3 regions of the Indioceanicola profundi genome follow, and region 1 is predicted to be linked to each of the others. Evidence: predicted binding sites of a transcription regulator. Region 1 holds the regulator's gene; each other region holds the start of a gene.

Region 1 (10,331 bases):
GGTATGACATACCGCGCCCGCACCACCGGCTGGAACCTTAACCTCTTAGCCCCCATTGGAAGGATTGTGGACCGCTTGCGTGCTAAAGGATTCTGCGATCACGCCGGAAAACCCAAACACGTCAGTGGATGGATTCACCTCGACGATGGCGAAATCCTGGAGCAATACAATGCAGTGTTATGGGGAATTCTGAACTACTACTCCTTCGCGGCTAACTATAGCCGATTAGGAAGTGTCCAGTCTATTCTCCAGCTGTCCGCCGCTAAGACCCTCGCAGCAAAGCACCGTTCAGGCTCAATACGTCGATTGTTCCGTGTCAAAGGTTCCGCTCTAAAATTCGAGCGAAAGACCGATGACACTGTACACATCGCTTCTTTGAGACTGAATAGAGATTGGCGTAGGCAACCCGGTCGCTTCTTGGTCGGAGCCAACCCGACGGGTGATATTTACACGCAATTCACACGTAAATACACTCGTAGCAAACTCGGAATGGTGTGTGCCATTTGTGGGAGTTCTGATGGGGTGGAGATGCACCATCTCCGCCATGTTAGGAAGAGGAACCTGAAACTCAAGGGCATCAACGCCCTCATGGCCCAGGTGAACCGAAAGCAAATTCCTGTTTGCAAGGCGCACCATAGGGAGATACATGGAGGGCTATATGATGGCCAGGGGTTATCGGAACTCTCCCTGACTCATATGGACTGGGTGTAGCGCAGCCTGGTAGCGCGCCTGCCTTGGACGCAGGAGGTCGCGAGTTCGAATCTCGCCACCCAGACCACCATTGGGACTAGCAATCGACACTGGAGAGCCGTGTGCTTGGAAACTTGCACGCACGGTTCGGAGGAAGACCATTGATAGGGTGTTTGCGAGAGATGACTTTGGTCACTCCCTCTGCTAACTACTCCTCGGTGGTCGATCCTACGCAGAGGGCCCCCGGTTCGAATCCGGGCGCTCCGACCACCATATTCGTTGACGATGGAAGTGACGGGTTTGCCATGAGGGTGCGGATCTATCAGCCCAGCAAGACCGCGATGCAGTCCGGCCGTGCCAAGACTCATTCATGGCTGCTGGAATATGAGATCGAGACGCCCCGCCGGCCCGAGCCGCTTATGGGCTGGATCAGCTCCGGCGACACGCTGAACCAGGTGAGGCTGCGCTTCAAGACGAAGGAAGATGCCATCGCCTTCGCCGAGAAGAAGGGCTGGGACTATGATGTCGCCGCCCCGCAGGAGCGTAAGGTTCTGCCCAAGAACTATGCCGACAATTTCCGTACCGACAGGCCACGCATCGGACGGTTCTGACGTCCGTCAGGACGACCGGATCAGCCATCCGGGCGTTTCCTTCCACGCAGATCAGGCCCCTTAGCTCAGCTGGATAGAGCACTCGCCTTCTAAGCGAGCGGTCGCAGGTTCGAATCCTGCAGGGGTCGCCATTTTCCATGACCCGGGCGGTGGAAAGATGAAAGCGGGTACGGGCGTGCGCTTCGTTATCCAGGTTCTGATCGCTTGTCTGCTGGTCGGGCTCTTCCTGTCCTGGTTTTCCATCGATCCCAGAACGATCCTTCAGGATAGCTGGAAAGCGATCAAGGACGTGGCAGGGCTGGCGGTCGATTTCGTGGACTGGGCCATTCCCTATATCCTGACCGGCGCGGTGGTCGTGGTGCCCGTGGTGGCTGTTACCGCCGGGCTTAAACTTCTACGCGACCGGCGCCCGCCGCCACCGCCGCCGGCCAGCGAATAGACGGCTCAGCCGCCGGCACCGCCCACGCCTTCTGCGATGGTCGCAGTGATCAGCCGCGCCCCCTTCTGGAAGTTCATGGTGACCATCAGCGTTGCCCGCCCCTTGATCAGATGCACGGCTTTGTCGGCATCCACGGGCAGCGGAACGTTCCGGGACATGCAGAAGGCGACCAGGGCGGCCTGAAGCTCCTGCTCGCCGATCTTCAACTCGGGGCCGGTTGTTACCCGTATACGCGCCGTCAGCCCGCCCTCACTGGGAACCAGGTCAACGGCGCTGATATCCCCCTCGGGAAGCGTGTCGCGGAGCTTGCGCCGCCGGTCGAGAATGGCGGTGACGACCTCTCGGTCGGTGAAGACAATGCAGCGCAACTCCTTCATCGGAGAGCCCCTTCCTGAATAGAAGAAGCAACCTAAGCCGAAATTGCGGATATCGCCAGAGACATCGCCAATGACCGGTCCGGCAGAGCCGACTCTGCGGCGAGGCAGGTCCGGCTCAAACGGCGCGCCTTCGGCAGAAAGAATGCGAACACAGAAGAAGGCCCAGCTTGAACCGGGCCTTCCTCAACCAATCTGGACGAATGCAGGGCTTCCATCCGGAGACAGGTCCCGCACGTCTTCCGGTAGGCTCAGTACTTGCGGATCAGCCCAACCAACCGGCCCTGGACGCTGACCCGGTCGGCACCGAAGACACGGGTTTCATAGTTCGGGTTGGCGGGTTCCAGCGCGATCGAGTTGCCCTTGCGGCGCAGCCGCTTCAACGTGACCTCGTTCTCATCCACAAGCGCCACGACGACGGAACCGTTCTCTGCCGTGTCGCAGCGCTGGATGATGACAGTGTCTCCATCCATGATTCCGGCCTCGATCATCGAATCGCCCGCAACCTCCAGCGCGTAATGCTCTCCCGTGGCGAGCATGGCTGCGGGGATATCGATGCTGCTCGAATTATCTCGCAGCGCCTCGATGGGGAGACCGGCGGCGATGCGGCCGTAGAGTGGAAGCGAAACGGCCTCCGCCTCTGGCTGGCTTTCCCGGCCGGTCAGAGCCCCACGGAAGTCGCCGCGGATGACGTTGGGACGGAATTTCGGCGTCGTCTCTGCCTTTGATGCGGGAGAAGCCACCTGGTCCGGAAGACGGGTCACTTCCAGCGCGCGAGCGCGGTGGGGGAGGCGGCGGATAAAGCCGCGCTCCTCCAGACCGGTGATCAGGCGGTGAATGCCGGACTTGGACTTGAGCCCAAGGGCATCCTTCATTTCATCGAAGGAGGGAGACACGCCGCCGGCCTGCAGCCGCTCATGAATAAAAAGCAGCAGCTCCTGTTGCTTGCGTGTCAGCATTTCGCCTCTCCCGGCCGGTGGACCACAAAATCTAGAACAAACCTGGAATGTACCGCCTCTGTTCTAGTCTTGTTCGCAACGTTCGTCAAGGGCGGCTGCTTGAACTACCCCGGACGGCTCAGCATCGTTCGGGTCACAGATCGTCGAGGGGGATGATGACGGCTTCCGAACCGGCAGGAGCTGCCGGGGCGAGTGGAGGGCGGACGATCAGGCAGTCTGCCGCGGCAAGCCTGCTCAGCATGCTGCTGTCCTGCTGCGGGAAGGGGGTCGCGATGTCCGTTCCATCGCTATCGCGCTGCGACGTTGCCCGCATGTAATCCTCCCGTCGGTCATTCGCCGGCAGGTCCGCACCCAACCGGGCGCGACGGGTCACGGGCCCGGTCTCGGCCAAGCCCTGCATGGCCATGAGCAGCGGACGGGCGAATAGAACGGAACAGACCAGGGACGAGACCGGATTGCCGGGTAGGCCGATGACCGGCATCTCGCTAATGCGGCCGAACATCAGGGGCTTGCCGGGGCGAAGGGCGATTTTCCAGAAATCCAGTTCCATTCCCTGGGTGCCGAGAACGCCCCTGACCAGATCATGTTCTCCGACGGAAACGCCCCCGGTCGTCAGCAGAAGATCGCATCCGGCAGCGCCCCGCATATGCTCGAGCAAGCTGTCCGGCGTATCGCGGGCAACGCCCAAATCCACGGGTTCGCCTCCACTGCGGCGGACGAGGGCGGCCAGGGTAAGGCCGTTGGAACTGACAATCTGCCCTGGTCCCAGCGGCTCACCGGGCATGTTCACCTCATCCCCGGTGGCCAGAATAGCGACGCGCGGGCGGCGGCGGACCATCAGCCAGGGCACGTTCATGGCGGCCGCCAAGGCCAGCCCACGGACGCCGACACGTTGGCCCGTCCTCAAGCCGATATTTCCCTGCCGGAAATCCAGCCCCTCCTTACGTATCCACCGTCCAGGACCGGAGCCTTCCCGGATCACGACGCTGCCGCCCAGTTCCTCACAATCCTCCTGGATGACGACCGTGTCCGCGCCGGCGGGGATCTGGCCGCCGGTGAAGATGCGTACCGCCTCGCCGGGGCCGACTGACCCCGTGAAGGGCCGGCCGGCAGGAGATTCTCCAATGCGGCGCAGAGTCACCGGAAGAACGGAAATATCCGCCGTCCTGACAGCCCAGCCGTCCATGGCGGAGACATCCGCGGGAGGCTGTGAGAGTCGGGCGACGACATCCGCAGCAAGCACCCTGTCGAGCGCGTCGGGGAGGGCCACCTGCTCCGCCGGGAGAAGCCGAGCCTGGGCAAGGATGCGGGCACGGGCCTCCGCGACGGAAATCATGGGGCGTCCGTAGCACCTGCGGCATTCCAGGTGCCGCTCTTTCCGCCGGATTTGTGGACCAGACGTATGTCACCGATGCTCATCCAGCGGTCCACCGCCTTGCACATGTCGTAGATGGTAAGGGCAGCAACGCTGACAGCGGTCAGCGCCTCCATCTCCACGCCGGTCCGGCCCTTCAGCTTCACGGTGGCTTCAATGTCGACTGCGCTGTCCTCTTCAGCCAGCTCGAACTCCACCGCAGCCTTGGAGATGGCCAGCGGATGACAGAGCGGGATCAGGTCCGAGGTCTTCTTGGCGGCCATGATGCCGGCCAGACGCGCCACAGCCAGCACGTCGCCCTTCTTCATTCCGCCGTCACGGATCAACGCAAAGGTTTCCGGCCGCATCGAGACCCGACCGCGCGCCGTCGCCACACGCTCCGTCTCATCCTTGGCGGACACGTCCACCATGGCGGCATTGCCCTGGGCGTCGAAATGGGTGAGGCGGGAATCCTGCTGGTCTGTCATTGCTTTACGCCGCGTCATGCAGGCTGGCGGAGAGGAGGGTGCGGGTCGCTGCGGCCACATCGGGCTGCGACATCAGACTCTCACCTACCAGGAAGCGGCGGGCACCCGCCTTCGCGAGACGCGTCACGTCGTCTGGAGAATGTATCCCGCTCTCCGCCACCAAGGCGCGGCCGGCCGGAACCATGACGGCCAGTTTCTCCGTCGTGGAAAGGTCGACAGACAAGGTCTTGAGATTCCGATTATTTACGCCCAGCAGGCCGGTAGGGAGCTTGAGGGCGCGCTCCATCTCCTCCGCATCGTGAACTTCAATCAGGACGTCCATACCGTGCGCCACGGCGACATCATGGAGCTCGGATGCCTGTGCGTCACTGAGCGCGGCCATGATCAGCAGAATGCAGTCCGCGCCCAGAACACGGCTTTCAACGACCTGGTAGGGGTCGATCATGAAATCCTTGCGGAGGGCCGGAAGGTCCACCGCGTCCCGCGCCTCGGCAAGGTAGCCGTCATTGCCCTGGAAGTAGGGAATATCGGTGAGCACAGAAAGGCAGGTGGCGCCGCCCTCCTTGTACGCGCGGGCCAGCGTCGCCGGGTGGAAGTCGGCGCGGATCAGGCCCTTGCTGGGGCTGGCCTTCTTGATCTCGGCGATCAGGGCCCAGCGACCCTCGGCAACCGATCTTTCCAATGCCTGGGCAAATCCGCGCGGAGCAGACTGTGTGCGGGCCAGCGCTTCCAGGTCGGCCAGGGATCGGCGCGCCTTGCAGGCGGCGACATGCTCTGCCTTATGGGCGCAGATACGGGCCAGCACGTCGGGCGGACGGGGCGCGGTCATTCTTCGACTGCCTGCGTATGGGTGATGGCAATAAGCCGGTCCAGCGCGGCGCGCGCGGCGCCGCTGGCGATGGAATGGGCGGCAAGCTCCACGCCGCTCTTCAGGTCGGCGGCCTTGTCGGCGACGATCAAGGCGGCGGCGGCGTTCAGCAGGACGATGTCACGATAGGCGCCTTCCGCTCCGGAAAGAATCGCGCGCAGTGCTTCGGCGTTGGTTTCGGCATCCCCGCCGCGGAGATCCGCCGGACTTGCCTGGGGCAGACCTGCATCTTCCGGAACGATCCGGAAAGTAGTGATCCGTCCATCCTTCAGGGCGGCGACGCTGGTCGGGCCGGTGGTCGTGATCTCGTCCAGTCCGTCGGAGCCATGGACAACCCATGCCGCCTCCGACCCCAGACGCTGCAGCACCTGCGCAATCGGCTCCACCCAGCGGGCGTCGAAGACGCCCAGGAGCTGGCGCTTGGCAGCTGCGGGATTGGACAGCGGACCCATCAGGTTGAAGATGGTCCGCGTTCCGAGCTCCACCCGCGTCGGAGCGACGTTGCGCATGGCGGTGTGATGGCGGGGAGCCATCAAGAAGCCGATATTGGCCTCCCATAACGCATGCCGCACAAGGCTGAAATCAGCCTCCACATTCACGCCCAGCGCCGTGAGCACGTCGGCGGCGCCGGACTTGCTGGACACTGCGCGGTTGCCGTGCTTGGCCACCGGAACACCGCTTCCGGCGACGACGAAAGCCACGGCCGTGGAAATATTGTAGGTGCCGGCAGCATCGCCGCCGGTGCCGCAGGTATCGATGGTGCCCGCCGGCGCTTCAACCTGCACCGCCTTGGCCCGCATAGTGCGCGCGGCCCCGGTGATCTCCTCTACCGTCTCGCCGCGCACACGCAGAGCCATCAGGAACCCGCCCATTTGGGACGGGGTCGCATTGCCGGACATGATGATGCCGAATGCGTGCTCCGCCTCCTGCTCGGTGAGCTGTGCGCCCGTGGCAACCTTGCTCAGCAAGGCTTTGAAATCGCCCATATCTCCGGTCATCGCAAGCCTCAGGCCGCAGCGCCGGACGCGCGGCTCGCCACGTTGCGTCCGCCGCGGGTCACGTCCAGGAAATTGTCCAGGATCTTGTGCCCATGATCGGACGCAATGCTTTCCGGATGGAACTGCACGCCATGGATCGGCAGTTCCTTGTGCATGAGGGCCATGATCATGCCATCCTCCAACTCGGCTACCGGCTCCAGGCAGTCGGGGAGGGTCTCTCGCTCAACGATCAGGGAGTGGTACCGGGTAGCGCGGAAGGGGCTCGGCAGTCCGCGCATCGTGCCATGACCCTGATGGACCACCGGGCTGACTTTGCCATGCATCGGCACCGGTGCACGCACCACTTTGCCGCCGAAGGTCTGCCCGATTGCCTGGTGACCAAGGCAGACGCCCATGAGCGGCACCCGGGCCTCCGCCGCCGCGGCGATCAGCGGCAGGCAGATGCCGGCCTTGTCCGGGTCGCAGGGGCCAGGTGAGAGCACGATGCCTTCCGGCTGCATAGCCAAAGCTTCAGCCACATCCAGCGAGTCATTGCGGCGGACGACCACTTCGGCCCCGAGTTCGCCCAGATAGTGGACGAGGTTCCAGGTGAAGCTGTCGTAATTGTCGATCAGAAGCAGCATCGTACGGATTCCAAGCGTCGCGGCTGGCTACGGTACAGGCAGACCCCCGTGATTTCCATAGGTTCGCCGGCTCGTAACCTTGCGGTTAATGCACACGTGTAGCATGACTGGATGCATGGCAAGGGGAAGAGCGGGGCGATGAACATCGGGACCGCGGCCAAACGCTCCGGCGTTCCGGCCAAAACCATCCGATATTACGAGAGCGTGGGGCTGATCCAGGCTGCCGGCCGGCGGGAGAACGGATACCGCGACTATGGCGACCAGGATGTGGAGACATTGCGCTTCATCCACCGTGCGCGCTCGCTTGGGTTTTCGGTGAAGGAGGTAGCGGACCTTCTGGCGCTCTGGCAGGACCGCAACCGCGCGTCCGCCGATGTGCGCCGGATGGCGGAACGGCATGTGGCGGAGGTCGATGCGCGGATCGAAGAGTTGCGCAGCCTGCGCGGCACTCTGACCCGCCTAATCGATCAGTGTCACGGGGATGAGCGTCCCGACTGTCCGATCCTGGAGACGCTGTCTACCGGCCGTGACTGCCACAGCTCCCGCGGTTCCGCGGACGGTCACTCATGACCGCGCGTCGTCTGCCACCGAAACGCCGCCCAGCGAAGTCCAGTAAGTGTGCTTCCGCCGGATCGCAGAAGATCGCTATCGGCGCTCTGCTGGCGTTTGCCGGCCTTGTCGTCGTGCTCGCGTTGTTCGGCGGCGAAGGGCTTGGTCCGGAAACGGCGTCCACGCCGGCATCGCGCGTCGCCACCGCCATACCCCCCCAGCCAGTGAGCCGGCCCGGCCCAGCGCCGTCACCTCCACGCGCCGCGGCACCAGCACCGGAGAAGCACCGTGAGGCGGAGCCGACGCGGCCCGCAGACGATGCGGCAGGGACCCAGAAACCGCCTCCGGTTTCCGCGGCCAAGCCTGCGCAGCAGGTTGCCGCCTTACGTCCGCCCGCACCCGAACGTCAGCCGGAGCAGGTGAAACCGGCGCCGGTCGAGGGGCGGCCACGGATCGTCATCGTCATCGACGATATGGGGCTGGACCGGCGCCGGAGTAGCCGGATCGTGGAGCTGCCCGGTCCCCTGACCCTGGCTTGGCTTCCCTACGCCAAGCAACTGCCGGTGCAGACCGAGGCGGCACGTAAGGCGGGACATGAGTTGATCGTGCATGTGCCCATGCAGCCGGACGGCCCCAACGATCCCGGCCCGAATGCCCTGATGACAGGCTTGCCCGAAGCGGAGATACGGCGGCGGCTCGGAATCGGCCTGTCTGCCTTCCATGGATATGTCGGCATCAATAATCACATGGGCAGCCGCTTTACTGCCGATGCGGCAGGGATGAACGTTGTGCTGGATGAGCTTGCGCAACGCGGGCTGCTGTTCCTGGACAGTCGCACCACGGGAGCATCCGCCGTCGCCAGCATCGGTTCCCACCACAGCCTGCCCCTGGCAGCCCGCGACGTCTTCCTGGATCATGAGCAGACGCCGGCCTTCCTGGCGCAGGCCCTGGCCAGGACCGAAGCCATTGCCCGGCAGAATGGCGTCGCAATTGCCATTGGTCACCCGCACGACGTGACCGCCGCGGCCCTTGAGGCGTGGTTGCCGACGTTGGAGAAAAAGGGATTTCAACTGGTTCCAGTCAGCGCCGTGGCGAAGGTGCAGCGCCCGGCCTCCTGAGCGGTTGAACAACTGGAATCGCACAGGAGGAAATGGAATGAGTGTTGCGTACAAGGTCGGCGGCATGACCTGCGATGGTTGCGCCAACGCCATCAGCCGCGCCATCGAGGGACGCTCGAATTCCACCCGCGCATTGGTGGATTTGAAGGCCGGAATTGTCCATGTCGAAGGTTCCGCCTCCGAGGAAGAGGTGAGGGAAGCGATCGAGGATGCCGGCTTCGACTTCAATGGTGCGGCATAGAGGTTGGTAGGCTTCGGATAGCGGCGTGCCGCAGGCATTCGGAATGCCGCTATCCGTGCTGTTAAAGGTTCCCGGATTCCCGGCGTTCGGCGGCGAAGCGCACCGCTTCCTCGGCAGCCTTGAACAGGGCCTTGGCTTTGCTCACCGTCTCCTGATATTCGGCCTCGGGCTCGCTGTCCGCCACAACCCCGCCGCCGGCCTGCACGTACATCGTCCCGTCCTTGATCACCGCCGTGCGTAGGGCGATGCAGGTATCCATGGTCCCGTTTGCGGCGAAATAGCCGATACAGCCGCCATAGATGCCCCGACGGGTCTTCTCCAACTCGTCGATGATCTCCATAGCCCGGATTTTCGGCGCGCCGGAGACGGTTCCAGCCGGGAATCCGGCGGACAGGGCATCGATAGCTGTGAAGCTGGGATCGACCTCTCCCTCCACATTGGAGACGATGTGCATGACGTGGGAATAGTACTCGATGGTGAAGCGCTCGGTGACCCGCACGGTCCCAGTCTTTGCTACACGGCCCACATCGTTGCGGCCCAGGTCGAGCAGCATGAGATGCTCAGCCAGTTCCTTTGGATCGGACAGCAGATCTTCGGCCAGCACCTTGTCCTCGGCCGCGTCCTTGCCGCGGCGGCGAGTGCCCGCGATCGGGCGGATGGTGACCGTGTTATCGCGTAGCCGGACCAGGATTTCCGGGCTGGAGCCGACTACCGCCACATTGCCGAAATCAAGGAAGAACAGGAACGGGGAGGGGTTCAGGCGCCGCAGGGCCCGGTACAGGGCGAATGCCGGAAGCTGGAACGGCACGGAGAAGCGCTGACTCGGCACCACCTGGAAGATGTCGCCGGCACGGATATACTCCTTCGCGCGCTCCACAATGGCGTCATACTCTTCCCGCGTGGTGTTGGACGTCGGAGCCGGCAGCGCGGAGACATCCATTGTGGTCTCATGCGCGGCCGGAACGGGACCCTCAAGCGCAGCCACGGCTTCAGCTAATCGCTCACAGGCCTGCTGATAG
Region 2 (10,331 bases), 1.3 Mb from region 1:
GCAGGGAGAAGCGCCGGAGGCGCTGGCCGGGTCCCTGCCCCGGCTTCTGGCCCATGCTGCCTCGCAGGCGGAGCCGGCGGAAGCGGTGCTGGGCGATCTGCACCTGCTGGCCTGCCGCACCCTGTTCCGGCACGAGGTCAACGGGGCGGTGCTGGTCTGGCGGCGGGGAGAGCGGCGCTGGACCGGCGACGACACCTCCATGATCCGGGCCATCGCCGACCATGTCGGCGTGGCCGTGGCCCAGGCAAGGTATCAGGAGCGGCTGAAGACCTTGTCGGAGCGGGACGGGCTGACCGGCCTCTACAACCGCCGCACCTTCATGGAGAAGCTGGAGCAGCGGCTGGCCCGGAACACGGCCGGCAACTCCGCCCTGCTCTATTTCGACCTGGACAACTTCAAGGCCGTCAACGACCTGCAGGGCCACACGGCAGGCGACGAGGTGCTGCGCGCTGTTGGCGCACTGCTGGAACGGCTGGCCAGGGCCGGCGATCTGGCCGGCCGCCTGGGCGGCGATGAATTCGTGCTGTGGGCGGACCGGGTGGACGAGGCCGGCGGACTCCGCATCGCCGACCGGCTGCTGCATGAGGCGGCGGAGTTCCTGCGCCCGCTGTCGGCAGGGCCGGACAAGCCGCTGGGCGTCTCCATCGGCGTCGCGCTGCACCAGGGCGGCGGGGGCGAGCCGGCGCAGGCGCTGGTCGACCGCAGCGACCATGCCATGTACGCGGCCAAGCGCATGGGCAAGGGCCACCGCGCCCTGGCCCCGGCAGCCGCCATCCCGGTCCAGCCGCGGGATGGCGCGGCATGAGCGGCGACAACGGGTTGAAGATCGCCGGGATCGATTACGAGACCGCGAAGCGCATGGCCGCAAGCCCGGATGCAGGCGAGCGCAGTCAGGTGGCCGGCCGCACAGATACGCGGCCGGAAATCCTGTATTTCCTTGCCGGCGACCAGACCGCCCTTGTCCGGCGGGAGATCGCCAGGAACATCTCCACCCCGCGGCAGGCGGATCTGCTGCTCTCCACCGACCCGGATGAGCAGGTGCGCTCCGGCCTTGCCGCGAAGATCGCGGCTCTGGCGCCCGAACTCTCCCCCGACAGGGTGGGGCAGATCGAGAAGATGACGCTGGAGATCCTGGAGATGCTGGCGCGGGATCAGGCGGTCACGGTGCGCCGGGTCGTCGCCGAAGCGCTCCAGCACAGCAAGGCCGCCCCTGCCCATCTGGTGCAGCAGCTTGCCCGCGATCTGGAACTGCAGGTCAGCGGCCCGGTATTGCGCCACAGCCCGGTCCTGACCGACGAGGATCTGCTGCACATCATCCGGGACCGGCCGCTGGACGGGCAGTTGGTGGCCATCGCGGAGCGGGCCGGCGTCTCCCCCGCCGTGACGGATGCGGTGGTCAGGACGGAGAGCGAGCGGGCCGTGGCGGCGCTGCTGGCCAACCATTCGGCCCAGATCCGGGAGGAAACGCTGGACCGGATCGTCGACATGGCCCCCCGGCATGAGCCCTGGCACGGCCCCCTGGTGCGCCGCCCTACCCTGCCGCCCACCGCCGCCGCCCGCATCGCCGCCTTCGTCAACGCCCAGCTCATGAAGGTCCTGGCGGATCGGGCCGACCTGCCGCCGGAGACGCGCGCCGCGGTGGCGGAGGCGGTGGCGAACCGCGGAACCGCGCCGGGCAGAACCGATGGCGGGATCGAGGCGGTGGACGATGCCGCCCCGCCCAAGGGCCGCCCGTCGGAACGCGCGGAGGCGCTGCACAAGGCCGGCAAGCTGGACGAGGACACGGTATCGCTCGCGCTCACCCAGGGCGACCGTGGGTTCGTGATGGCGGCGCTGGGGCTGAAATCCGGCATCCCGCTCTCCATCATCGAGAAGATCGTCTCCGGCCAGAGCCCGCGGGCGGTGACGGCGCTGTGCTGGAAGGCGGGCCTGTCCATGCGCTTCGCCCGGCAGGTGCAACTCCGCCTCGCCCAGATTCCGCCCACCGCCGTGCTGAATGCCAAGAACGGCACCGACTACCCGATGACGGTGGAGGAGCTGAACTGGCAGCTTGAATTCTTCGGCATCAAGAGCGGGAAAAAGGGGCGGGGCTGAATTCCGGCCGCTCTTCCCGCCGCCGGCCCGCTTTTTTCCTTGACATCCATGCATCCTGCGCATTTGCGCCGCGGCGCAACGATCCGGCACCGCATGCGTTGATCTCCGTGACGATCAACGTATTTCCGGAGGCGAGCATGTCCGAGAAACCCCGCGCAGACGAACGTTCCGCTGAAGGCGGGCGTACACTGCCGCAGGCGGACCCGGCGCTGGGGCCCAGCACGATCCCGGCAGGCAGCCCCGCAAGGCCGGAGGGCCTGGTGCGCGAGGCGGTCGGAATCTTCGATAGCGAGGAGAGCTTCCAGCGGGCGGTGGACGATCTGGCCATGGCCGGCTTCGGCGCCCATGAGATGAGCCTGATGTCCCATGACGAGGCGACACGGGAGCGGCTGGGCAAGACCTACCTGCACAGCGGGGAAATGGCCACCAGCCCGAACACCAACCGGCAGAACATCGTGTCTCCGGAGGAGCTGGGCGATGCGCAGGGCGTTGCCATCGGCATCCCGGCCTATGTGGGCGCGATTGTCGCCACCGGCGCAGTGGTCGCCAGCGGCGGCACCGCGCTCGCGGCCGCTCTTGCCGCCGCCGCCGCCGGGGCCGGCGGCGCGGGCATCGGCGGCGTGCTGGCCGGCTGGCTCGGCCAGCAGCGTCACAACATGCTGCAGGAGAGCCTGGAGAAGGGCGGCCTGCTGCTCTGGGTGAATGTGCAGAATCCGGAGCGGGAGAAGCTGGCGGTGGAAATCCTCAGCCGGCATTCGTCGCAGCCCGTCGAGGTGCACGAGGTGCCGCAGATCTGACCTGGAAGCATCCGGGCCGGCGCGTCCGGCCCGGCCCGCTTCTCGCGAAAGCATTTTGCAATAAACCGGCCGGGATATAGGCTGGACACCACATGGACTAATCCATCCGCCCTAGTCTGACAGTCGTGGCGGCCGGGTCGGTTGCCCCCATCGCGAGCACCTGGATCAGTGCGGTGCGGGGACATTCGGAACGGGCCGCCTTCCTGACCGGCCAGACCGGCGTTCAAGAGAGGGCCTAAGGTTGCTCTACCAGCTCTATGACATGCAGCATGCTGCGCTGACTCCGCTCCGCCTTGTGGCGGAGGCGACCCAGGCCACGTTCCAGAACCCGTTCTTCCCAGGCTCCTACACCAAGGCCGGGCGCGCCATCGCCGCCGGAGCCGAGCTGCTGGAGCGCACGACCCGGCGCTGGGGCAAGCCGGAGTTCGGGCTGCCCACCACCATGGTGAACGGGCGCGAGGTGAAGGTCACCGAGGTGCCGGTGCTGGAGAAGCCGTTCGGCACGCTGCTGCGCTTCCAGCGCGCCGTGCCCAACGACCATCCCAAGGTGCTGCTGGTGGCCCCGCTGTCCGGCCATTACGCGACCCTGCTGCGCGGCACGGTCGCCCAGTTGATGCAGAACCACGACGTCTACATCACCGACTGGGCCGACGCGAAGATGGTGCCGCTGGCCCGCGGCCGTTTCGGTTTCGAGGATTACGTCGAGTATGTGATGGATTTCATCCGTCACCTCGGCCCCGACGTCCACGTCATCGCCGTGTGCCAGCCGGTCGTGCCGGTTCTGGCGGCGGTGGCGCTGATGGCGCAGATGGACGATCCTTGCCAGCCGCGCACCATGACGCTGATGGGCGGCCCGGTCGACACCTCCGCCGCCCCCACTGTGGTGACGCAGCTTGCCGAGACCCGCGACATCGAGTGGTTCGCGCGCAACGTGATCCACTCCGTCCCGGTCTATTATCCGGGCGGGATGCGGCAGGTCTATCCGGGATTCATCCAGCTCACAGGCTTCATGTCCATGAATCTGGACCGGCATGTGGGCGAGCATCTGGGCCTGTTCCGCCATCTGGTGCGCGGCGACGGAGAAAGCGCGGAGGCACACCGCAAATTCTATGACGAGTATCTGTCCGTCCTGGACCTTACGGCGGAGTTCTATCTGGAAACGGTCAAATCCGTGTTCCAGGACCGCGATCTGCCCCGCGGCACCATGAAGATCCGCGGCGTCACCGTCGATTGCTCCGCCATCACCAGGACGGCGCTGATGACGGTGGAGGGGGAGTTGGACGACATCTCCGCCCCCGGCCAGACCATCGCCGCCCACAGGCTCTGCTCCAGCCTGCCCGACGGAATGAAGGTGGACCTGCTTCAGAAGGGCGTCGGCCATTACGGCATCTTCAACGGCCGCCGTTGGCGCGAGCAGATCGAGCCGCAGATCAGGTCCTTCATCCTCAAGCACGACAGCCGCGGCAAGCACCGCACCGTTGCGGCCTAGACACGGCGTCGGAAACCTGCCCGAAGGGGCTAGCGGGAACGGACCGAACCAGCTAATGGGGAGGTCCGTTTCACTTTTGTGACAGGCGCTTTCCATGATCCGCCCCGCCGCAGCCGCCGCTGTCCTCGGCCTTCTGTTTGCCCTGCCTGCGTCCGCCCAGCGTGCGCCGCAGGACGAAGCCAGGCCGACGCCGCAGCTGACGGACGGGGATGAGCGGCTGGATGCCACATTGTGGGTGCAGCGCTCCGTCGAGTTCGCACAGGTGGCCCGGCAGGCCTACCAGCTCGCCGAAATCCGCCTGCCGCAGGCGCTGGCGCAGCCAGGGTCGGCAGCGCTGGAGCAGGCGGACGGCGGGGCCGGCAAGCCCCCGGCCGTGATCTTCGACGTGGATGAGACCGTGCTGGACAACAGCCCGTTCGAGGCCTGGATGATCCAGCGCGGCCGGCCCGGCTTCGACCAGAAGCTCTGGGACGAGTGGCTGGCCACCCGGCGGGCGAGGGCCACGCCCGGAGCCGTGGCGTTCGTAGCGGCCCTGCGCGAGGCCGGGGTGACCCCGCTCTTCGTCACCAATCGCGAATGTGAACCGCGCCCAGGCGCGGACGTCCCCTGCCCGCAGGAGGCGGACACGCTGGCGAACATGAAGGCCGTCGGCTTCGGGGACATCCCGCCCGAGCACATGATGCTGAAAAATGAGCAGCCGGACTGGCCCAGCGACAAGGGCACCCGCCGTGCCAAGGCCGCCGCGGATTACCGCATCGTCATGGCCGTGGGCGACCAGTTCAGCGACATGATCTCCGTCACCCGCAAGGACGACACCGACCGCCGGGCGGAGCTGATGGCGGAGCATCAGGCGCAGTTCGACCTGCGCTGGGTGGTTCTGCCCAACCCCATGTACGGCGCCTGGCTGGACGTGCTGCCGAAGCCGCGCACGGATGCGCTGCTGCCCTGATCGGCCGGACCTAGAACAGGCCCAACTGGTCGCCCGGCGCCGGGGGCGGGCGGAACTTGCCGCAGTCCAGGTCCCAGCGCCGGTCGTTCAGCCCCAGCCGCCGGCAGGCCAGCTTGAAGCGGCGGGACAGCAGGTCGGCATAGGGGCCGGTTCCGCGCATGCGGGTGCCGAAACCAGCCTGATAGAGCTGCCCGTCCCGCATCTCGCGGATCAGCTTCAGCACCCGTGCCGCCCGGTTCGGGGCATGGGCGTGCAGCCATTCCTCGAACAGGCCGGATATCTCCAGCGGCAGACGCAGCAGGATATAGCTGGCGTACGTCGCACCGGCCTCCGCCGCCGCTTCCAGGATCGACTCCATCTCATGGTCGTTCAGGCCGGGCGCCATGGGGCTGGCCAGCACGGCCGTGGGGATGCCGGCGCTGCTCAGCGCCCGGATGGCGTCCAGCCTGCGCTGCGGCGTGCCGGCCCGCGGCTCCATGGTCCGGGCAAGATCCCGGTCCAGCGTGGTGATGGAGGTGCTGACCATGGCCAGCCCGTCCGCCGCCATCTCCGCCAGTATGTCGATGTCGCGGGTCACCAGATGGGACTTGGTGACGATGCCGACCGGGTGGCGGAAGTCGCGCAATACCTCCAGCACCTCCCGGGTGATCCTCTGCTCCCGCTCCACCGGCTGGTAGGGATCGGTGTTGGCTCCGAGCGCGATGGGCCGGGGCTCATAGCCCTTGCGACGCAACTCCGCCGCCAGCAGCTTCGCCGCGTCCGGCTTGCGGAACAGTCGGGTCTCGAAATCCAGCCCCGGCGACAGGCCCAGGAAGGCATGGGTGGGCCGGGCGAAACAGTAGACGCACCCGTGTTCGCAGCCCCGATAGGGGTTGATGCTGCGGTCGAAGGGGATGTCCGGGCTGTCGTTGCGGGCGATGATGGTCCGGGTGGCGTCGTCCGCCAGGGTGGTGCGGAGCGGGGGTGTCTCTTCCGCAAGCACCTCCGGCCGTGACCAGCCGTCATCGGTGCGCTGCCGCACCTCCCGCTCGAACCGTCCGGTGCGGTTGCTGACAGCGCCCCGCCCCTTGACCGCCCGATCGGGCAGCAGATCGTCCGGCCCGGGCGCGCCGAACTCGTCCGGCGGGGGCGGGTCGAATGGGATATCTTCCGTCGGCAGGCGGTGGGGCATGGGGATCAGGCTATTCGGACACGTCGGCAAATGTCCCCGAGCGACGCGAACATTTCAAGAACAATCGGTGCCGGACGGGAAGGCTGGCGGCTGCCGCTTGCGCCGCCGCTCCCGCTGGGGAATGCTGCCGCCGGACCCCGGAACATAGAGGCACTCCGCCCATGCAGTTCGTCATTCCCGCCCCTGAGCAGCCCGGCATTCCCGTGAAGGGCGCGACGGCGCGCTTTCCCGTCCGGCGCATCTTCTGCGTCGGCCGCAACTATGCCGACCATGCGCGGGAGATGGGCGGGGACCCGACGCGGGAACCGCCCTTCTTCTTCATGAAGCCGGCTTATGCGCTGGTCACCGGCGACGCCCCGGTGCCCTACCCGCCCGGCACCAGCAACCTGCATCATGAGGTGGAGCTGGTGGCCGCCATCGGCACGGCCGGCCGCGACATCGCGGTGGAGCGGGCGCTGGACCATATCTGGGGCTATGCCGTCGGCAACGACCTGACCCGGCGCGACCTGCAAGGTGCGGCCAAGGGCAAGGGCCAGCCCTGGGAAGTGGGCAAGGCCTTCGACCATTCCGCCCCGGTTTCCGCCCTGATCCCCGTGGCTGAGGCCGGGCATCCGGCCAAGGGCGCCATCCGCCTGTCCGTCAATGGCGCGGTGCGGCAGCAGGGCGACCTGTCCGACATGACCTGGAACGTGGCGGAGGTCATCACGCACCTGTCCCGCCTGTTCGAACTGCGCCCTGGCGACCTGATCTTCACCGGTACCCCGGCCGGCGTCGGAGCGGTGACCGCAGGCGACGAGATGGTGGCGGAGATCGAGGGCGTCGGCCGGCTGGTCACGCGAGTGGAGTGACGCGGATGCTGAAGAACTGGCTGGCCGCGTTGGCCGTAGGCGCTGTGCTGGCGGCAGCGCCCGCAGAGGCGCAGATGGTGCTGCACCGGGGCAACGGGGCCGAGCCGGAGACGCTGGACCCGCATAAATCCACCGGCGAGGGCGAGTCCTGGATCCAGTACGACCTGTTCGAGGGGCTGATGACCCTGGATGCCCAGGGAACGCTGATCGACGGGGCCGCCACCGACTGGAGCGTCAGCGAGGACGGGCTGACCTACAGCTTCATCCTGCGGGAGGGGAATGTCTGGTCGGACGGCACGCCGGTGACGGCGGACGATTTCGTCTTCGCCTGGCGGCGGCTGGTCGATCCGGCCACAAACTCCCGCTACGCCTTCTTCCTGTGGCCGGTGAAGAATGCCGAGGCCATCTCCAAGGGTGAGATGCCGCCGGAGGCCATGGGGGTGGAGGCGGTGGATGCCCGCACCCTTCGCGTCACGCTGGAGGCGCCGACCAGCTACTTCGTCTCTTCCCTTCAGCACCACGCGACATACGCCCTGCCGCGGGCCAGTGTGGAGAAGCACGGGGCGGACTTCATCAAGCCGGGCAATCTGGCCTCCAACGGCGCCTATACCCTGGCGGAGGCCGTGCCGCAGGGGCACATCAAGCTGGTGAAGAATCCCCGCTTCCACGATGCGGCCGGGGTGAAAATCGACGAGGTCTTCTATTACCCGACGGAGAACCGGGAGACGGAGTTGAAGCGCTTCCGCTCCGGCGAGCTGGACATCACCTACGACGTGCCGGAGGGGCAGGTTCCCTGGGTGCGCGCCAATATGGCGGAGGAGTTCCGGGTCGCTCCCTTCTTCTCCACCTACTTCTATTCCATCAACCTGAAGAATGAGCCCTGGGCATCCAACCCGGACTTGCGCGCGGCCCTGTCGCTGGCCATCGACCGCGACATCCTGACGGAGAAGATCACCGGGGCCGGCGAGATTCCCGCCTATGCCTTCACCCCGCCGGGCACCGAGAATTACAGCGTGCCCCAGCCCGAATGGGCCGGCTGGACCCAGGCCCAGCGGGACGAGAAGGCCCGCGCGCTGATGGCGAAGCATGGATACGGCAAGGGCGGCAAGCCGCTGGCGGTGGAGCTGCTGTTCAACACCTCCGAGAACCACCGGAAGACGGCCATCGCCATCGCTTCCATGTGGCAGCAGAAGCTGGGGGTGAAGACGGTCCTGAATAACCAGGAATGGAAGGTGTTCCTGAGCACCAGGGCGGAGCGGCGGTACAAGGACGTGGTCCGCAACGGCTGGATCGGCGACTACAACGACGCCTACACTTTCCTGTCCCTGTTCCGAAGCGACAATACCGGCCAGAACCACTCCAGCTACGCCAATCCGGAGTTCGACCGGCTGGTCATGGGGGCGGCGGTGGAGGCGGACCCGGCCAAGCGCCGCGCCATGATGGAGGAGGCGGAGCTGATCATGCTGAAGGATCATCCGCTGATCCCGCTCTATGTCTATGTCAGCACCAACATGGTGAGCCGCAAGGTCAAGGGCTGGGAGCCGAACATCCGCAACATCCACCTGACCCGCTGGATGAGCGTGGAGCGGTAGGCCGCAGCGGGACCGACAACCCGCCACCCGGAATGGGATAACCCTTCTGCGGCAATGCCAGGGTGGGTACACTGCGCTGCCGGATGGGGAGTGACCTCATCGTCCGGAGTATTCTAGGATCGCCCCCAGGGGCCGGAGCGGACGAGGTTGGGATGGGTCTGGCGGTTGCGCGGCGGCGTCTGTTGGCGGGAGCGGGTGCGGCTTTCTGTGTCGGCGCGCTTGCCGGCTGCGGCGCGGTTTCCGGCCGCGGCGCCGGTTCAGTCGGCGGGCCGCTCCTGCGGCTCACCCCGCCGCGCGCCAGCGTCGACCGCATCACCCATATCACCGCCTGCACCCGGCCCTTCCGGGTCGAAGGTCCCCGGATCGAGCTTGAGCGCATCGGCGACAAGGATGTCGTCCACCATTACGGCCATGGCGGGAGCGGGTGGTCCCTGTCCTGGGGATCGGGCGCTGTCGCCGTGGAAAAGACCATGGCGACCGGCCAGCGCGACATCGCCGTGATCGGCTGCGGCGCCATCGGACTGACCACTGCCATCCTGCTTCAGCGGGCCGGCGCGAAGGTCACAATCTATGCCAAGGACCTGCCGCCGGGCGTCGCCTCCTCCTATGCCAGCGGCGTCTGGTCGCCAGACTCGCGCATCTGCCTGGAGCAGCATGCCACCCCTGCCTTCAAATCCCTGTGGGAAGGCATGTGCCGGCGGTCCTTCGTCGCCTATCAGGGCCTGCTGGGCTTGCCGGCCAGCCCGGTCGAGTGGATCGACAGCTATTACATCCCGGACGGGTCCGGGCCGTCCGCACCCGCTGAGCCGGATGCCCGGCCGAAATTCGCAGAGCTGCGTCGGGAGCTGGTCCCCGACCTGTCGCCGGGCCGGCAGGATTTCGCACCGGGCAGCCATCCCTTCGGCGAAGGCACGGTGCGGCGCAATACCTTCATGATGTTCAACATCGCCCCCTATTTCCGGATGCTGATGTCGGACTTTCTGATCAATGGCGGCCATGTGGAGGTGCGGGAGTTCCACCATCCCGCAGATTTCGCAGCGCTGCCGCAGAAGACCTTGGTGAACTGCACCGGTTATGGCGCCCGCGCCCTGTTCAGGGACGAGTCTGTCGTACCCGTGCGCGGTCAGCTGGCCCGCATGATGCCGCAGGCCGGCGTCGATTACGGGCTGTTCCACAGACAGGTGTCCTTCGTGCCGCGGAAGGACGGGCTGGTGTTCCAGTTCGTCGGCCCGGACGACTACTTCGGCTATGGCGACGCCTCCACCGAGCCTGACCGGGCCGAGGCGGAGTTGGCGGTGCGGACCATCGCCGGGCTGTTCGCGACGGCCTGAGCCGAGATGCGACGGCCCCGGCTTCCCGCCCATACTCTCAGCCGTACAGCGCCGCCGCCA
Region 3 (10,331 bases), on a different replicon from region 1:
GGGCAAGAAGATCAACGCTTGCCAAGCGCCACATTGCCGTGGACACGGACGGGTGGCTGCTGATGGTGAACCTGACCACCGCCGACATCTCCGACAGTGCGGGCGCGCAGCTCATCCTGGGCGCCATCCGGAAACGCTGGCCCTGGGGGAAGCATCTCTTCGCCGATGGTGCCTACGACCGGGGCAAGCGGATGGACAAGGCCCGCTTCCTCGACTTCGCCGTCGAAGTCGTCCGCCGCACCGATCACGAGCCCGGCTTCAAGGTCCTGCCTCGCCGCCGGGTTGTCGAAGGAGCCTTCGGCTGGATGACCCGCTGGCGTCGCCTGGTCCGTGATTACGAAAAGCGGACCGACGTCTCCGAGGCCATGATCCACCTCGCCATGGGCTCCGTCCTTATACGCCACACCAGCCACAGGTAGGGTTTCCAAATAGACTCTGAGCCCCCCTGGTCTCGGCCATGTAGCCGGCGAGGCGGGAAAGATTACCGACGGATACGCCGTCCATGACGAGGAGTTGCCCCAGGATCCGGTAGGCAGCATTGGCCATTGCGCGCCCTGTAACGGTCAAGATGTCCATCCCGATCCGTGAACGAGCGCAAATAGAATTCCGGCCGCAGGGTTTCCCCTGCGGCCGGTGCCGGATCATGCCTGGTTAGAGCTGGCCGTCGTTGTGCAGGCCGACAAGTTCCACCTCGACGCTGCCGGCCAGCCGACTGGCGATCGTGCCGTAGGCGGCATTGGTGAAATGTATGCCGTCATGGGCGGCCAAGCCTGCGGTCTTCGCCCCGAGATAAACATCGTCCATGCCGGAGATCAGCTTGGCCTGAGCCTCGCGTATTTTGTCCAGCGCTCCCACCGGGCCGTCCAGCCAGGCGCCGTCCTGCTTGAAGGTGCCCAGTTGCTGAACGAAGATCGGTAGATCGTCCCCGAACTGGTCCTGCAGGTAGGCGAACACCTTCTTAGTGGCTTTGCTGAAGTTGTTCACAACCGTGTTCAGGTTGCTCCAATCGTCCTTCACGGCCTTGGCGTCGGTTTCACCCTGGCCCCAGATGAAGCCGTCCAGATCCTTGCTGCCGAGGCCGGCCTTGATCTGGGAGATGGCATTCTTCAATGCCGGACCGGGCTTGTCCTGGCTAAGGTTCCACCAGTAATTCGAGCCATCCACCTTCTCGTTCGATGCGCTGCCCGATGTTGCGCCGTTGATCGCCTTGACGGCGCCGCCGAGCTTGGCTCCCAGCGCCTTTTCGAACACGTCGTTGCCAAGCGAGCCGCCGCTCTTGTCGCCAGCGCGCTTGAAGAAGTGACCGGCCGCATTGGACTGGCCGACAAAGGCGAAGGCGTCAAAATCGGCGTCCTTCAGATCGGAGGTCTGGGGCTTCGCCTCCTTGGCAGGCAAGGACACCGGTGCAGCGATGGAGGACTTCGGCGTCGGGGTGGAGCCGCTCGCGTTCTCCAGCTTTACCCAGTCGAAGCGGGCCTGTTCCCAGTTCTGCTGCACGCCGGACAGCACGATCTTGTCACCGTCCTTCAGCTCGACCGTGAAGCTGCGCACCGCCTCGTTATTGCTGCCGCCGTTTCCGGTCCAGGAATTCACGGTTTTGCCATTGACCTTCACGGCGAAGCTGGCTGCCCCATCGCTCTCGTTCAGCCAGCCTACGCTGACCTTGTAGGTGCCGGACGCCCCATCGAAGATGCCTTCGGCGGTACCGGAGCCATTCACCTTGATGTTGGCATCACCCGACGATGCGCCCCGGCTCTCAACCACATAGCCGCCCGACAGCTTCAGCTTCTCCGCCTCGGTGGTGCCGACCTTGAGCACTGGGCCGCTCGTAGACTGCGGAGCGGGGGTTGTGGTGGGCTTCGACGCCGTGCTGGTGCCGCTCGCCTTTTCCAGCTTTAGGGAGTCGATCCGGGCATATTCTCCCTGCTGCTGCGCGCCGGTGATGCTGATCTGGTCGCCAGTCTTAAGGCTTAGCTGGAAGGAGTGGTTCTCCATCTTGTCGCTGCCGCCCATGCTGTCACCGGTGAAGGTGTTCACCGTCTTGCCATTCACCTTGACTGCATAAGTTGCCTTGCCATCAAACTCGTCGACATGACGCACGGTCATCTTGTAGGTGCCGGTTCCACCAGTGAAGGTGCCGTTGGCCTCCCCCTTTCCATCGACCTTGATCTGGGCTCCGCCGGAGGCAGTTCCGGTCTTCTCGACCGAGTACCCGCCGGTCAGCTTCAGCTTTTCCGCCTCGGTCGTGCCGACGCCGATCTTGGCGTCGAAGGAAGGAGCCGGAGAGGAGGCAGGCTTGGACGGCGCGGATGTCGGCGCTTCGTCCTTGGCACCGCCATTGGGCGCCTTGGCGCGATCCAGGCGGGCGGCGAAGTCCTTGAGATAGGCGCTGCGGTCTTCAGCGACGGTCTTGGCACCAGCGTAAGAGCCGAGCTTGTCTCCGGACGCCTTGCTATCCGTCCAGTAGTTCGACGCCTTGCCGGTCTTCACGAACTTGCCGCCCCAGCCGTTGGCGCCGGGATTGTTGTTGTCAGCATTGTCCAGGAGATAGAGCAGCGAAGGTGTATCGCCCATCTTCAGGCCATCGACAGAGCCGGGGCCGTAGAGGTCGGTGGTCATCTTGTCGAAGTAAGCACCTAGCGCGCCGTGGCCCTTGGCGTTGGCGTCAATCCAGCCATTGTGGATCGAAGGATCGTTCGCCCCCGAAGAACTCACATACATGCCGCGGAAAGTGGAGTTGTCTTCGATCCACCAGAGCTTCTCGAACGCTTCGCCCTTATCCATGTTGTTGTAGATGTAGTTGCGGGCGTTCTTGTCGAATGTGGTGTTGGTGGACCCGATCGAGAGCAGGCGGATCTTGTTCACGATGTCCGGCGCGTCGTGCAGCGCCTGGGCGACATCGGTCATGGCACCCCAGGTCAGGATGTAGAGCGGATCGGACGCCGAACCCTCGCGGGCAGCCTCAATGATCGCCTTTGAACCGGCCGTCGCCTTGGAGTAGCCCGCGGACGGCTGGGCGCTGGTGGCTCCCTGATAGGTCATGGACTTGAGATAGCTCGGCGTTGGATAGTCCGAAGAATAGGTCTTCAGGTTCGCGTAATCCTTAGCGTAGGCATCGATCACCTCGTGGATGTCCTTGGCCCGGCCACCGTGCGGCGCCGGAGAGGATACGATCCCTTCAATCTTGATCTTGTCAGCATAGAGAAAGGCATGAACCAAAGACTGGTCATCATCTTTGTCGCTGCCGCCAATGTCGGTCGAGATGAGAACGCGAGGCTTCGCCATGTTTCGGTTCCTATGTCACGGCGCATGTGTGGTTTACATGCTGAGGTCTGCGCTACTTCTCACCTCGATGGTGCGAAGCTCTGAACAGCGCTGACGCTGGCCGCTAAAGGTTAACCGATTACTTAGCGAACAGGCTTGTAACGGAGAGCACGCCGGCAGGTCTCACGCCACGCGCCGCCTGTCACAGGGGCTAGGTGGCTGCTAATCGATTGAAGTAGATGAAAAATCGGTTGGGACTGGAAGCCACTTCCGAATGTGCGCACAGTGGTCGCTTCCCTTTCCGATCACGGTTTTGCCACACGCCAAAGATCGGGCTAGTGCCTCTACGCGCTTAGGCGTCTCTGGAAAAACACACTGTTCGGGACGATGCCCCTGTCGCAGGGGCCAAGCCTGGCAGCACTCCCCCTCAATGAAGAGGCGCGGTCTTTAAGGATGCTAGGTCCAAGGGCCTTGAGCATCGTAAAAGGCGTGGTGCCCGGATTAGGACGCAATCTGGCGCGTATGTTCTACGGAATCTGCTCTCCTGGCCGGCTTCCACCAGGCCCCCCTCTGTCGGTCAGGGACGGATTGAACAACGGCTTGAGGCAGAGTTGCGATTCCGGCTCCCCACTTCCATCATCGATCCTTTCCTGCTGCTGCTTCTGCTGACGGCAGGCCTTGCGGCCCTCTATCCGATGACCGGACAGGCGGCACGAACGCTTGATGTCGTGACGGACCTTGCCATTGCGCTGCTCTTCTTCCTGCATGGCGCGAAGCTGTCTCGAGACGCCATCCTGGCCGGCATCGGTCACTGGCGCCTGCATCTGACCGTATTGAGTTCTACCTTCATCGTGTTTCCGCTGCTGGGGCTTTCCATCACCCTGCTGTCCCCTGCGCTGGTCGCCCCTGCAATTGCCGCCGGGTTTCTGTATCTCTGCGTGCTGCCGTCAACGGTTCAGAGCTCGATCGCCTTCACCTCCACCGCAGGCGGCAATGTCCCGGCGGCGATCTGCAGTGCATCGCTTTCCAATCTCCTAGGAATGTTCCTGACCCCGCTGTTCGTGGCGATGCTGCTACAGCCGGAAGGCTCGGCCTCGGCTGCCCTGCAACTGGGAGCTATCCAGTCGATCCTTCTCCAGCTCCTCGTCCCATTCATGGCCGGCCATCTCCTTCGCCCCTGGATCGGCGGCGTGCTGGAACGGGCAAAGGCGTGGACGGGCTATACAGACCGCCTTTCCATTCTGCTTGTGGTCTACAGCGCCTTTGGCGCGGCCACGCTGGAAGGCCTCTGGACCGAGGTGGAGTGGGTGGATCTGGGAACCATCATTGCGGGCAGTGTGGCAATCCTGGCGATCGTCATAGCTTTCTCGACCTGGATCGCGGTGAAGTTCGGCTTCTCCCGCCCGGATCGGATCGCCTTGGTCTTCTGCGGATCGAAGAAAAGTCTGGTCTCAGGCGTTCCGATGGCGCGCGTCCTGTTTCCGGCGGCACAGGTCGGCGTGATCATCCTGCCCTTGATGATCTTCCACCAGCTCCAGCTCATCCTGTGCGCTTGGCTTGCCAGCCGTTATCGCCGGCAAGGCGAGTACAGTGACGCGACTGCGCTGTCCTGCTGAGTTCCACTCCCTCTTCCCGCTCGCGACTGGCGCCGCACGCCGATGTGCGGCGCGGCACCGCTCCATCTCAACCGGGATACCGGCATGGACCTTTTCACCCTTATTGTGCTGTCTCTTGTCCAGGGCATCACAGAGTTTCTCCCTGTCAGTTCGTCGGGGCACCTTATTCTCGTCTCCCATGTAACCGGTTGGGAGGATCAGGGGCTTCTGATCGACATCGCGCTGCACCTCGGGACCCTTGGAGCAGTCATGGCCTATTTCCGTGCAGACTGCCGCAGCCTGATTGGGGCGGGCCGTGCCATGGTCACGGGAAGCCGCAGCCCCGATACCCGTCTGCTCCGGTTGCTGACTGTGGCCACGCTGCCGATCGTGCTGGCGGGCTTCATGGCCAAAGGTCTCCTGGAGACAAGCGCGCGCCAGGAACATGTTGTGGCGGTGAGCACCATCGTCTTCGCCCTGGTACTCTATGCCGCCGACCGGCGGCACAGCTGCCGCGGCTTCGACGAGATCGGCTACCGCGACGCCATGGTGATCGGCGCAGCACAGGTTCTGGCCCTGATACCAGGCACCAGCCGGTCGGGAGTCACAATGGCGGCCGCCCGTTTCCTGGGTCTAAGCCACGAGGCGGCGGCGCGCTTCTCTATGCTGCTGTCGATACCGACCATCTGCGCAGCAACCCTCCTGGCGCTCGCCACCTTGGCAAGCGCCGGCAGCCAGATCACTGCTCCAGCTTTCTTCACGGCTGCACTGCTGGCCTTCGCGGCCGGCTATATCAGCATCGGCGCTCTGATGCACTGGTTGCGCCAGGCTGATTTCACGCCCTTCGTGATCTACCGCCTGATCTTTGGCGGAGCGATCCTGCTTCTGGCCTGAGGATGTGACGCGGAATCCAAGCCGGTCCTGCAGCAGCAAGCAATGGGATCAATCATCAGGCCTCACGCAAGGATGATCTCGCATCACCACGCGTTGGTTCAGCTGAGCTGCCCACGCAACCGGTCGCTCGCGAACTCAAGCCTTAATAGGCTGATAAGGTTATGAAATATGAAGGTGAATGAATGAGGAAGGTGATTACCGTTGCCCTGTTCGCGGCTGCGGGCCTGATCTTGCCCGCCCATGCGCAACAAGCCGGAGATTTCTACGTTCAAGGCAGTGTCGGCTCTTCCTGGGGGCAGAGCAGCCTTGGGCAGTCAGGCATCTGGGAGCTGTCCGCCGGACGTCACATGACCCGCAATATCCGGTTGGAGCTGGCCATAGACTGGCGGGACGGTTACCGCTTCGATGTGGATGGCGACGCAGCCGCATTCGGCAATACGGATGTAGACAGTGCCTCGTACATGGCGAATGTGTATTGGGACTTCTACGAGCCGCGCGGCAGGGCGCGGGGTCTGATACCCTATCTCGGCATCGGTGCCGGCCTTGCGCAGCATGAGACCAGGAATGTGGTGCTCAGGACGGAAACAGGCCCTGCAATAACCGCCCAAGGCAATAATGCAGACCGGTTCGGTTGGCAGCTAATGGGCGGAATGACCTTGGAAACCGGTGACTTCTCCTTTGCCCGTTTTGGCTACCGCTATCTGGATCATGGAACCGCGCGTCTCTCGATCAGTGACGGACCCCTGACACGCCGCGTGCAGGCGCATGAGCTGTCGGCAACGCTGGGCTTCCGCTTCTGATCATGGTCGGCCAACTCTGCCACGCCAGCTTGCTGAGGCAGAGTTGGCCGAGGCGGCGAACCTTCCCCGCCGGACCGAGCGGCCAGACTAAGGCGCGTAAGGAATGCGCAGGCAACCATGGCCTTGAGCAAATGGCGGCGCAGCCCGCGCCATACGCACTTTTGGCTTCCTATTTCTGCTGATACGCCTGCATTCGTTCATGGCCAGCCCCCTTCTGCCAGCCCTGCCCTGGCCGCACGGGTGAGGGCTTGCAGCAATATCCGCTGCCGGGCAAGCTGCTGCATCGCCCCGGTGCGCGGACCGCTTCGGCCCGTTCGCCGTTCTGCACTGACACGGTACGTCAATGTGCGATCGGAGTAATTATGGACGGCGTGGATTTCCAGAGCTTTGTTGGCGGGGCAATCGACTTCATCAGCAGTATGAGTGACAAGGCGGCCGACATGGATGGGCGCGTCGCCTTCGTGCTCGGCATGCTGACCTGGTTTGCGGTGGAGCAGGCTGTCCGCCGGCTGGCTGGTATTCTGCGATGGGCGATCCTGATAGGCGCAGTCGGGGCCGGGGGCTTCGCGCTTGTGACCTTGTTCACGCCTGCATTTGGGCCCGAGCATCCGGCTGCCAGTTCCACGGATCAGCCGAGTTCCAGCGGCGAGTGATGAACTGATCACGCCCTTCCCGCCGCGCAACGCCGTGCCGGGTCCAGGGCAAGGGCAGTCCGCTGATCCCTGAACCTGGGGCGCCTCATCCGCCGACTGAAGGCGGCAACGGCTCCGATGTCGTACTGCCAAGCGGAGCGGAATGGTTGATCATATCGATCTGTTATCGATGCAAGACCAAGCCTTTGCATAGTAGAACGGGGATGCGATCCGCATGATCAGCAAGATGCTCGCCCATATCGGCTACGGCGGAACCACAATCCAAACTCTGCTGGATAATGAAGCTACGGATCTTGGCGGCACATTGTGCGGCAGAATGATCATTCAGGCCGGAGCCGTGGACCAGGAGGTGACGGGAATCGCGGCGGAGCTTGTCACCGAGGTCAAGATCGAGGGCAGCGATACCAGGGTGCGGGAAAACCGCTGCATTGCGAATTACAGGCTCGCGGACCGTATCGCGCTCCGCGCTGGCGAACAGCGGGACCTGCCCTTCGCGATCGACCTGCCGCTGCATACGCCGGTGGCTCTGGGTCGAAAGTGCGCTCCGGTCTGGCTGCACACCCTCCTGGATCTTCCCCTGGCCGTGGATGCCGCGGATGAGGACCCGCTAGTCATCAATCCGGCGCCGGTTCAGATCGATACGCTGAACGCCATGCGTGAGATCGGCTATGAGCTGGTGAAATCCGACGCCGAATACCGGCCGCACTGGGGCGGGCCGCATGGCTTCGTTCAGGAGTTTGAGTTCCGGCCGGCGCATGGGACCGACAGCCTGCCTCATCCGGAGGTTGAGCTTGTCTTTCAGCCGGACGGCGATGGAGGTTTCGCGTTGCTGATGCAGCTCGACCGGGCTGCCAAGAACATTTCGGACACCATGGTGCAAGGCACCGGCACGGGTGACGACTGGCAGCGAATTCCGCTGCCGGGCAAGTTGCAAGGACCCGGCCAGCGTGCCATCGTCCATCTGCTGACCCCCCTTCTGATCGACGAGCGATGATTATTCGTCAGAGCTTCGACAGATCGGCTTTTCCAGAAAAGCTGCCTCTATTTTCTCGGAACCGGCGGAGGGGAGCCAATCTGCCGTAACCAGAACGTGGTTAACCTAAAGGATGTGGAAATATTCAAGGTGACTCGCCGCCTGTGCTGACGCCATAGGCTGGCTTCTTCAGCAGCCCTCAACAACCCTGGCCGGCCACACTGCCCCGAGGTACAGGCGCTCGACATGCCGGGCGATGTTGGTCAGGGCCGGAGTCTGAAGGGTCTGGGCTGCGATAGCAACCAGCACGCCAAATCACCGTGGTCGCGCTGGCGCAACATTATCCATCTCGTCGAGGCGGCGGCGCCTCTGTGACAATGCCCTCCGGAACCACCCGATGCAAATTTTGCAAGCCGGTGCGGGATCGTTGTCACGTTCATGTGTTCCTGTTATGTTCTCGTCCTTGCCTCCATTCGATTTTTCCATATGACCGTCTCCCTAGCCCAATTGCGCCAGCAGATGCAGCGGATCGAATGCCCCCAGCTTGGGCAACGATCCTGTCTGCCTTTCGGGGTAGAAGCGTTGGATGCGCATCTGCCTGGGGGTGGGCTCGCGCTGGGGGCTTTGCATGAGGTGGCGGGCGGCGGCGACCTGGGCACTGCTCATGGCGCTGCGGCGACGCTGTTCACCGCCGGCATCCTGGCCCGTATGGACGGGCCGGTGCTGTGGTGCGTTTCAGCCCCCGACCTGTTCGCCCCCGGTTTGGCCCAGGCAGGGCTGACTCCCGACCGGCTTCTGTATGCGGAGGCCGGAGACGACAAGACCACCCTGATCCTGGCGGAGGAGGGATTGCGCCATTCCGGTCTGGCCGCCGTGGTGGCGGAGCTGGAGCGGCTGCCCATGGTGGCGTCGCGACGACTTCAAGTCGCGGCCAGGAAGTCGGGCGTCACGGCCATTGCCCTGCGCCGTTGGAGAACGCCCCAGGCGGCTGCCACGGAGTTCGGGCAGCCGACATCCTCCACAACCCGCTGGCAGGTCACCGCCCTGCCTTCTACGCCAGCCCCGTTCCTTGCCCTGCTGAGCACGATCGGACGTGCGCGCTGGCGGGTGGAGCTGGTCCGCTGCCGCGGCGCCGATTCCAACTCTTGGGAAGTGGAGGCCTGCGATGCGCAGGGTCGTCTCGGTGAACTTGCCGACATGGCCGACGGACAGGCTGCGGCGGGCCTTGGGAGTCGGCGCGCCACCACGGGATAAGCCGCTGGTCCTGTCGGCCCGGCAGGCGAACCGGCAGGTTCTGACTGCGGTGGACCGGCCGGCGGCGATGCAGGGGCTTTGCCCCGGCCAGCCATTGGCGCGCGCCCAGGCCATGGTGCCGAACCTGCTGGTGATGGAGGCCGATCCCGAGGCGGATGCAAGAGCGCTGGAGCGGCTGGCCTTCTGGGCCATGTGCTACAGCCCGCTGGTTGCCCCCTGCCCGCCCGACGGATTGTGGCTGGATATTACCGGCGCCGCCCATCTGGTCGGTGGCGAGGAGCGGCTGTTGCAGAATCTGATGGACCGGCTGGCGGTAGCAGGAATGGAAGCCACGGCCGCTGTGGCGGAGACACCGGGCGCCGCCCATGCGCTGGCCCGTCATGGTTGCCGCCGCACACTGGTGGTGCCGCCGGGCGATGTTGCCCTCGCTCTTGCCCCCCTGCCCCTGTCGGCGCTGCGGCTGGCTGATGCGCTTGTGGCCGGGCTGAAGCGGATGGGCTTCGACACGATCGGCGATCTGGAAGCCGCCCCGCGCGCACCCTTGGCCCTGCGCTTCGGGTCGGAGCCGGGACGCCGCCTGGACCAAGCCTTCGGCCGCGCTGCGGAGCCGCTGGCCCCCATCTCTCCGCCCGAGCTGTTACAGGTCCGGGAAAGCTTCGTGGAGCCGCTGTCCACGGCCCCGGCGCTGTCCATCGCAATTGCCCGGCTGGTGGAGCGGCTGTGCGCCCGGCTGGTGGCGGACGGCACCGGTGTGCGCACGCTGGACCTGCTGTTCCACCGGGTGGACGGCACCTTGCAGGCGATGCGGGCAGGCACGGCCGAACCCGTCCGCGCCCCCGCCCGCCTGTGCCGCCTTCTGGGCGACCGGCTGGACCGGGTGGAGCCGGGATGGGGAGTG

What was found. The regulator LexA, encoded in region 1, represses DNA repair genes until DNA is damaged. The targets are predictions, from matches to a motif close to ATGTTCTANTTTGGTTC.
Region 2: a site for LexA is predicted at 6,548-6,564, ahead of DOL89_RS00350 (PA0069 family radical SAM protein). Genes of this name have one in related genera too.
Region 3: a site for LexA is predicted at 8,620-8,636, ahead of DOL89_RS17030 (ImuA family protein). Genes of this name have one in related genera too.

The regions. Positions count from the first base shown of each region.
Region 1 is NZ_CP030126.1:1,372,966-1,383,296, reverse strand. It holds gene DOL89_RS06585 (reverse transcriptase/maturase family protein) at 1-711, shown strand, start outside; tRNA gene DOL89_RS06580 (tRNA-Pro) at 702-778, shown strand; gene DOL89_RS06575 (ETC complex I subunit) at 996-1,301, shown strand; tRNA gene DOL89_RS06570 (tRNA-Arg) at 1,356-1,432, shown strand; gene DOL89_RS06565 (DUF6460 domain-containing protein) at 1,459-1,740, shown strand; gene DOL89_RS06560 (hypothetical protein) at 1,746-2,117, opposite strand; gene lexA (transcriptional repressor LexA) at 2,366-3,073, opposite strand; gene DOL89_RS06550 (molybdopterin molybdotransferase MoeA) at 3,207-4,409, opposite strand; gene moaC (cyclic pyranopterin monophosphate synthase MoaC) at 4,406-4,915, opposite strand; gene trpC (indole-3-glycerol phosphate synthase TrpC) at 4,920-5,744, opposite strand; gene trpD (anthranilate phosphoribosyltransferase) at 5,741-6,781, opposite strand; gene DOL89_RS06530 (anthranilate synthase component II) at 6,790-7,404, opposite strand; gene cueR (Cu(I)-responsive transcriptional regulator) at 7,543-7,974, shown strand; gene DOL89_RS25475 (divergent polysaccharide deacetylase family protein) at 8,373-9,071, shown strand; gene DOL89_RS06515 (heavy-metal-associated domain-containing protein) at 9,109-9,312, shown strand; gene trpE (anthranilate synthase component I) at 9,374-10,331, opposite strand, start outside.
Region 2 is NZ_CP030126.1:63,539-73,869, reverse strand. It holds gene DOL89_RS00375 (sensor domain-containing diguanylate cyclase) at 1-805, shown strand, start outside; gene DOL89_RS00370 (DUF2336 domain-containing protein) at 802-2,094, shown strand; gene DOL89_RS00365 (hypothetical protein) at 2,232-2,891, shown strand; gene DOL89_RS00360 (polyhydroxyalkanoate depolymerase) at 3,133-4,380, shown strand; gene DOL89_RS00355 (5'-nucleotidase, lipoprotein e(P4) family) at 4,475-5,329, shown strand; gene DOL89_RS00350 (PA0069 family radical SAM protein) at 5,340-6,500, opposite strand; gene DOL89_RS00345 (fumarylacetoacetate hydrolase family protein) at 6,662-7,348, shown strand; gene DOL89_RS00340 (peptide ABC transporter substrate-binding protein) at 7,354-8,940, shown strand; gene DOL89_RS00335 (FAD-dependent oxidoreductase) at 9,093-10,271, shown strand; gene DOL89_RS00330 (alpha/beta hydrolase) at 10,309-10,331, opposite strand, start outside.
Region 3 is NZ_CP030127.1:130,575-140,905, reverse strand. It holds partial or broken gene DOL89_RS17065 (IS5 family transposase) at 1-419, shown strand, start outside; gene DOL89_RS17060 (nucleoside hydrolase-like domain-containing protein) at 652-3,285, opposite strand; gene DOL89_RS17055 (bile acid:sodium symporter family protein) at 3,876-4,880, shown strand; gene DOL89_RS17050 (undecaprenyl-diphosphate phosphatase) at 4,965-5,753, shown strand; gene DOL89_RS17045 (outer membrane protein) at 5,936-6,553, shown strand; gene DOL89_RS17040 (hypothetical protein) at 6,802-7,206, shown strand; gene DOL89_RS17035 (sporulation protein) at 7,421-8,200, shown strand; gene DOL89_RS17030 (ImuA family protein) at 8,666-9,433, shown strand; gene DOL89_RS17025 (DUF6504 family protein) at 9,345-10,331, shown strand, end outside.